One region of the Promicromonospora sp. NFX87 genome, then DNA from elsewhere that is predicted to be linked to it. Evidence: riboswitches for the same ligand, from Rfam matches in the RefSeq annotation. Region 1 holds a riboswitch; the other holds the start of a gene.
What was found. A riboswitch is a leader RNA that binds a small molecule or an ion and turns the genes downstream of it on or off. The one in region 1 is predicted to bind thiamine pyrophosphate.

Region 1 (3,672 bases):
TGTCCAGGTGCTCCATGGTGCGCGGGCCGATGATCGCGGAGGTGACGCCCGGGTGGGCGATCGTGAACGCCATCGCCAGGTGGTTCAGCGGGACGCCGGCGTCCTGCGCGACGGGGATGAGCTGCTCGACGACGTCGAGGCGCTCCTCGTCCCGCAGATGCTCCATCCCGAACTGCGCCCGATGCGTGTCGTTCTCCTGGCCCTTGCGGTAGCGGCCGGTGAGGAGGCCGCCGGCGAGCGGGCTCCAGACCAGGGTGCCCATGCCGTACTGCTGGGCGACCGGCAGGACGTCGCGCTCGATCCCCCGGTTCAGGATGGAGTACGGCGGCTGCTCGGCCCTGAACCGTTCCAGGCCGCGCCGCTCTGCCACCCACTGGGCCTGGACGATCTCGGCGGCGGGCATCGTCGACGAGCCGATGGCCCGCACCTTGCCCGAGTTGATGAGGTAGGTCAGCGCCGCCAGCGTGTCCTCGACGTCGGTCTCGGGGTCGGGGCGGTGGATCTGGTAGAGGTCGATGTAGTCGGTGCCCAGGCGGCGCAGCGAGTTCTCGACCTCGGCGATGATCCAGCGGCGGGAGTTACCGCGGTGGTTGGGGTCGTCGCTCATGGGCAGGTGCACCTTGGTGGCGAGCACGACGTCGTCGCGCCGCCCCTTGAGCGCCTTGCCCACTATCTCCTCGGACTCCCCGTGCGAGTAGAAGTCGGCGGTGTCGACGAAGTTGATGCCGGAGTCGAGGGCCTTGTGGATGATCTTGATCGACTCCTCGTGGTCGGGGTTGCCGACCGCGCCGAACATCATCGCGCCGAGTGCGTAGGGGCTGACCTTGATGCCGGTCCGGCCGAGGTTGCGGTACTGCATGGGGCCCTCCTGGGGTCGAGAGGTCTGGTGAGCGCCCCGGCGATGTCGTACCCTGGAACTAAGCGGAACGCTCTTCCAGAACTATATGGAAAGGTGTTCCGGATAGCAAGGGATGGAGTGGAGTGACCCAGAACACAGCCCCGCGACCGCTGCGCGCCGACGCGCAACGCAACATCGACTCGCTGCTCGACGCCGCGAAGTCGACCTTCGGCACGTCCGGCGTGGACGCGCCCGCGAAGGAGATCGCCGACCTGGCGGGCGTCGGCGTCGGCACGCTCTACCGGCACTTCCCCAAGCGCTCGGACCTGGTCAAGGCCGTGTTCCAGCACGAGGTCGACGCCACCGCCGACGCGGCTTCCGCACTGGCCGCCGAGCACGAACCGGTCGACGCCCTGGAGAAGTGGCTGCACCGGTACACCGAGTTCCTCGCGACCAAGCGCGGCCTCGCCTCCGCCCTGCACTCGGGCGACCCGGCGTTCGACGCGCTGCCGGACTACTTCATGGGGCGGCTCGGCCCGGCACTGGGCTCGCTCGTGGACGCCGCGGTCGCCGCCGGCGAGATCCGCGCGGTCGCCAGCCCGAAGGACCTCCTGTACGCCGTCTCCAAGCTGTGCCTGCCCATGCACGACGACGAGCCGGATCACGGCCGGCGCATGATCGACCTGCTCGTGGACGGACTGCAGTACGGGGCCGGACAGCCTGCTGGGTAGGGTGTGCCCGAAATGGCGCGGGGCGCCGGGCACCAGTCCGGCTGAGACGTACCCGTGGAACCTGATCTAGGTAGTTCTAGCGAAGGGACGCCTCATGGGCTCACTCCTGCCCGACGACGCCGTCGTCCGGACCCGCCCGCCCGGGCACCCTGCCGTGGCGCTGACGATCGCCGGCTCGGACCCCTCCGGCGGCGCGGGGATCCAGGCCGACCTGAAGACCTTCGCCGCGCTCGGCGGGTACGGCTGCGCGGTGCTCACGGGGCTGACCGCCCAGTCCACGACCGGCGTGACGAGGGTGCTGCCCGTGCCCGCCGACATGGTGACCGCGCAGCTCGAGACCCTGTTCGCCGACGTCGCGGTGGACGCCGTGAAGATCGGCATGACGACGGACGCCGCCGTCGCCCGGGCCGTCGCGGCGGTCCTGCGTGACCTGCGGGCCGCGGGACGCGCGCCCTACGTGGTGCTCGACCCGGTGATGGTCTCGACGTCGGGCCACCGCCTGCTCGCGCCCGACGCCGAAGCCGTGCTGCGTGACGAGCTGCTGCCGCTGGCCGACCTGATCACGCCGAACCTGCCGGAGGCAGCGGTGCTGCTCGGCGTCGAGCAGGCCCGGGACGATCACGAGGCGGCCGACCAGGCTCGCGCGCTGCTCAAGCTCGGGGCACGGTTCGCCCTGGTCAAGGGCGGGCACCTGGACTCGGCGGAGTCGGTCGACCACCTCGCTGGTCCGGACGGCGTCGTCGCGCTGACCGCCCCGCGGATCTCCACGCGGAACACGCACGGGACGGGCTGCACCCTCAGCTCGGCCTGCGCGGTCCTGCGCCCCCGGCACGACGGCTGGGAGCCCGCCGTACGCGCGGCGAAGGAGTACCTGACGGAAGCCCTGCGCGCCGCGGACGACCTGGTCATCGGCGGCACGGGCACGACGCCAGGTCCCTGGCGGGGCCACGGCCCGGTCGACCACGGCTTCGCCACCCGCACCCTCGGCTGACGGACGGCGGCCTCAGGCCGACTTGAGGAGCTCCGCCGCGCGGGCACGGGCCCAGGCGTCGGCCTCCAGGACGCCCTCGACCGAACCCGCGTCGCCCGCGGACGTCGTCTCGTGCGCCTCGACGACCGCGGCCACCGTGTCGACGATGTCGAGGAAGCCGATGGCGCCGTCGTGGAACGCGTCCACGCACACCTCGTTCGCGGCGTTGTAGACCGCCGGGTGCGTACCGCCGGCCTCGCCGACCTGCCGGGCCAGGCGGACGGCGGGGAACGCGTCGTCGTCCAGGGGGGCAAACTCCCAGGTGGACGCCTGGGTCCAGTCGATGGGCACGTCGACGTCGGGCAGGCGTTCGGGCCAGGACAGGCCCAAGGCGATCGGCACGAGCATGCGCGGCGGACCGGCCTGCGCGATGGTGGAGCCGTCGGCGAACTCGACCATCGAGTGGATCATCTGCTGCGGGTGCACCACGACGTCGATCGCGCTGAACGGCAGGTCGAACAGCAGGTGCGCCTCGATCACCTCGAGGCCCTTGTTGACCAGGGTCGCGGAGTTCGTGGTGACCACGCGCCCCATCGAGAAGTTGGGGTGCCGCAGGGCCTGCGCGGGGGTCACGTCGCGCAGCTCGGCACGCGTACGGCCGCGGAACGGCCCGCCGCTGGCGGTCACGACGAGCTTGCGGACCTCGGCGGCGGACCCCGAGCGCAGCGACTGCGCGATGGCGGAGTGCTCCGAGTCCACCGGCACGATCTGCCCCTCGCGCCGCACCGCGGCCTTGACCAGTGCGCCGCCGACCACGAGCGACTCCTTGTTCGCGAGCGCCAGCGTCGAGCCGACGGCGAGCGCCGCGAGGGTGGGGCGCAGGCCCACGGACCCGGTGATGCCGTTGAGCACGACGTCGCTCCCCCGGCCCGCCAGCTCGGTCGCGGCGCCCGGTCCGGCGAGCACCTCGACGCCGTCGGCACCCGCCTCCCGGAGCAGGTCCAGCAGCGCGGGGCGTGCGGCGTCGTCGGCCACCGCGACGGCGCGCACGCCGAGCGACGCGGCCTGCCGGGCGAGGAGCGGCAGGTCGGACCCGCCGGCGGACAGCGCGTCCACGCGGAACCGGTCCGGGT
Region 2 (3,672 bases), 680 kb from region 1:
CGAGGCCACGAGGGCGTCCTCCAGGGCGAGCAGGCTCGCCGCTCCCCCGGTGCCCATGACCAGGCGCGATCCGAGCGTCGTGCCCGCGATGGTGAACGGTGTGTCGTCGGTGCTCAGCATGCTCAGCCTCCCTGCACGGCGGTGACTACCTCGACGCGGTCGCCGGGCCGGACGTCGGTGGTGCCCCAGGCGCTGCGGGGCACGACGACGTCGTCGACCGCGATCGCGACCCCGCGCGGCGCGCCGTCGATGACGAGGCCGGGCAGCAGGCGGGCGACCAGGTCGGCGATCGGCAGCGGGCCGTCGAGCGGGTACGGCTCGCCGTTGACGACGGCCGTGCCGGACGCGCTGGACGGTGCGGTGGACGGTGCTGTGGTCATGCTGTGCCTCCTCGTTCAGTCGTGGGTGTGGTGCGGTCCGCACCGGCGAACCGGCGGGGGTCCGCGTACCGGGCGGCCGCCTCGACGGCGGCCCTGTCCCCCGGACCGCGCGGCGCCGCGCCCAGCGCCGCGTCGACGGCGGCCGCCGTCAGCGGGGTGAGCAGGATGCCGTTGCGGTAGTGCCCCGTGGCCAGGTAGAGGCCGTCGGCCGCCCGGCCCAGGAGCGGCGCGTTGTCCGGGCTGCCGGGCCGGGACCGGGTGACGGCCTCCAGGAGGACCGCGTCGTCGAGCTCGGGCAGCAGGGCCCGGGCGTCGCGCAGCAGCGCGAAGACGTCGCCGGCGCGGGTCAGGTGGTCGTCGTCGCGTTCGTCCGACGTCGCGCCGACGACCAGCTCGCGCCGCCCGTCGGGCCGTACCCGGCGGGGCACCACGTAGACGGGTCGCCCCTGCACGGTGCCGCGCACCACTACCGCAGGCGACCCGTCGGCGGCGGCGTCCAGGCGCAGGGTCGTGCCGGGTACGGGCCGGGTGGGCGCGCCCGCGAACAGGGCCGCGCTCGCATGGCCGGCGGCCAGGACCACGGTCCCCGCCGAGTACGCGGTACCGGCATCGTCGAGCGCGCCGACGACCGCGCCGTCCGCCCAGGTCAGCGAGAGAGCGGCGCGGGGCACGTGGGTCGCGCGCGCGGTGACCACGGCGAGCGCCGCGTGCACCGCACGCGGGTCCACCTGGTGGTCGCCGGGGACCCACGCCGCACCCGCGACCCGGGGTCCGACGCCGGGCTCGCGCCGCCGCGCCTCGGCGGGCGTGATCTCCACCGAGCCGAGCCCCAGCTCCCGGTGCAGGGCGAGGGTCCGGCGCAGCGCGACCAGGTCGTCGCCGTCGTAGGCGAGGGCCAGGGTCCCTGCGGTGTCCAGGCCGACGCCGCCCGCCGACAGCCCCGCCGCGCGTTCGAGCGCGTCGGCGAACTCGGGCCAGAGGGCGAGCGAGGCCGTGCCCAGGCGCGTCTGCGCCTCCTCCCCGAAGCCCGCCTCCATAACCGGCGCGAGCATGCCCGCGGCGGCATGGGTGGCGCCGTCGCCGGGCGAGGGATCCAGGACGACGACGCTCGCCCCGGCCTCCAGCGCACGCCAGGCAACGGTCAGGCCGATGACGCCCCCGCCGACGACGAGGACGTCGCACGCGTGACTGCTCACGTGGCTGCTCGCACGGCTGCTCAAGTGTTCTCCCTTCGCTGGCATGACCCAGATCAGGTTCGACGGTCGGCGCCCTGCGCCCTCTCAGCCCCGTCCGGGGCTCCCGTGCACGCGACAACCTTAACCCCGCCGGGCAGCCGCTCCGGGACGCCTGTGCACAAGGCGTCGGACCGTCGGTGCGTCGGCCTACACTCGCGCTCGTGGATCCCCGTACCCGGCTCGCCTGCGCCCGCCTGTACCTGTGCACGGACGCCCGTCAGGACACCGGCGACCTCGAACCCTTCCTGCACGCGGCGCTGGAGGGCGGCGTCGACGTCGTCCAGCTCCGGGACAAGTCCCTGGAGGCGGCCCGCGAGGTCGAGCTGCACGCGCTCGTCGCCCGGGTGGCGGCCGAGCACGGCGCGCTGTGGGCGGTCAACGACCGAGCGGACATCGCGCGGCTCACCGGTGCGCCCGTGGTGCATATGGGCCAGGGCGACCTGCCCAGCGATGCGGTGCAGACCCTGCTGGGCGACGGCCCCGTGCTGGGCCGCTCCACCCACTCCCTCGACCAGGCGCTGACAGCCGAGGCCGACCCGCGCGTCGACTACTTCTGCGTGGGACCCGTGTGGGCCACACCGACCAAGCCGGGGCGCCCGGCCGTCGGCGTCGACCTGGTGCGCGACGTCGCCGCCAAGGACCCGGCCACACCCTGGTTCGCCATCGGCGGGGTCGACGAGGCCCGCCTGGACCAGGTGCTCGACGCGGGGGCGCGCCGCGTCGTCGTCGTGCGCGCCATCACGCAGGCGGACGACCCGAGGGCGGCGGCTGCCGGTCTGCGTCGCAGGATCACGAACGCGGACCGGTAGCGCGCGACCCTGATCTCACAGCTCGTCGGGCGCCGGTCCACCGGCACGGCGGTGCTCGTCCGCCGCGGGCCGGCCGCGCCGTCCGACGGCGAAGCCGACCGCACCGCCGAGCAGGAGCGCACCGGCGCCGGACAGCAGCACTGCCGTCCCCGGCGCGGGGGTGCCGCGTGGGACGTAGGTCGTGTCCGACAGGGGCGCGTACGCGAACCACCCGGGCGACGGACGGCTCTCGGACCAGGCGGCGGCGCCCAGCAGCACGAGTCCGAGGACGGCGAGGACCGGGACGACGAGACGTACGGCGCGCCCCCGACGGGGTACCGGAGGCGGGGTGGCTGTCATGTCGCTCATCCTCCCGGCGCACGCCACAGAAGGGCAACCGTCGTTCCGGACCACCCGACGGACAGACAGGTCATTCCGGGTAGTTCTACCCACCGATATTCGACGACTTTTCACCTTTGTACTCGGTAGGGTGCTCCGGTTGCGCCTGTGTGGGCCGTCCGGGCGAGCAATCTTTCGTGGAATGAGGAGGACGCATGAGCCTGGTCTCACGCGCGTTGAAGAACCGTCGATCCGTGGTGTCGGCCGGTGTGGTGACCCTCTTCGGGGCGGGGCTCCTGAGCTTCGCGCTCCTGTACGAGGGCGAGTCGACAGCCGACGTCGAGCTGAACGACTCGGGCGTGTGGGTGACGCGGACCGCGCAGGGCGAGCTCGGCCGGTTCAACTACGACGCGAAGGCCTTGGACGGCGTCCTGCTGGCAGGCGCCGGAAGCTTCGACGTGGAGCAGGACGCACAGCGTGTCCTCCTGAACAGCACGAGCAGGTTCTCCGCGAGCCCGGTGAACCCGGGGCAGCTCGTGCTCGACGCCACGATGAAGCTTCCCGCCGGAGCGCAGGTCGCCTCGGGCAGCGCGACCACCGCCGTCTACGACCCGGAGACGGGCAAGGCCTGGGTCCTTCCCTTCGCCTCGACCACCTTCGACGAGAGCAAGCTCAAGCCCACGGTCAAGGCGGGCCCTGGCGGCAGGCTCGCCGTCGGCAACGACGGCACGGTCTTCCTCGCCGTCCCGGCCGACGGCAAGCTCTACACGATCCCCACCACCAAGCAGGGCGTCGCCGAGCAGGTGGACGAGACCGGCCTCCCCCTCGGCGCCGACGCCGAGGTGCAGGTCTCCGCGGTGGGTGACGAACCGGTGGTGTTCGACCAGACGTCCGGGACCCTGGTGCTGCCGGGCGGCGATACGGTCAAGA

Region 2: it holds a riboswitch for thiamine pyrophosphate, as region 1 does, so the genes downstream of both, thiO (glycine oxidase ThiO) here and thiD (bifunctional hydroxymethylpyrimidine kinase/phosphomethylpyrimidine kinase) in region 1, are expected to answer to the same signal.

The regions. Positions count from the first base shown of each region.
Region 1 covers NZ_CP183413.1:4,098,939-4,102,610, forward strand. The annotation lists gene ACNYC2_RS18445 (aldo/keto reductase) at 1-859, opposite strand, end outside; gene ACNYC2_RS18450 (TetR/AcrR family transcriptional regulator) at 982-1,569, shown strand; TPP riboswitch at 1,578-1,674, shown strand; gene thiD (bifunctional hydroxymethylpyrimidine kinase/phosphomethylpyrimidine kinase) at 1,664-2,560, shown strand; gene dxr (1-deoxy-D-xylulose-5-phosphate reductoisomerase) at 2,573-3,672, opposite strand, start outside.
Region 2 covers NZ_CP183413.1:3,415,579-3,419,250, forward strand. The annotation lists gene ACNYC2_RS15430 (thiazole synthase) at 1-120, opposite strand, end outside; gene thiS (sulfur carrier protein ThiS) at 123-380, opposite strand; gene thiO (glycine oxidase ThiO) at 377-1,600, opposite strand; TPP riboswitch at 1,590-1,693, opposite strand; gene thiE (thiamine phosphate synthase) at 1,777-2,424, shown strand; gene ACNYC2_RS15450 (hypothetical protein) at 2,440-2,763, opposite strand; gene ACNYC2_RS15455 (Ig-like domain-containing protein) at 2,958-3,672, shown strand, end outside.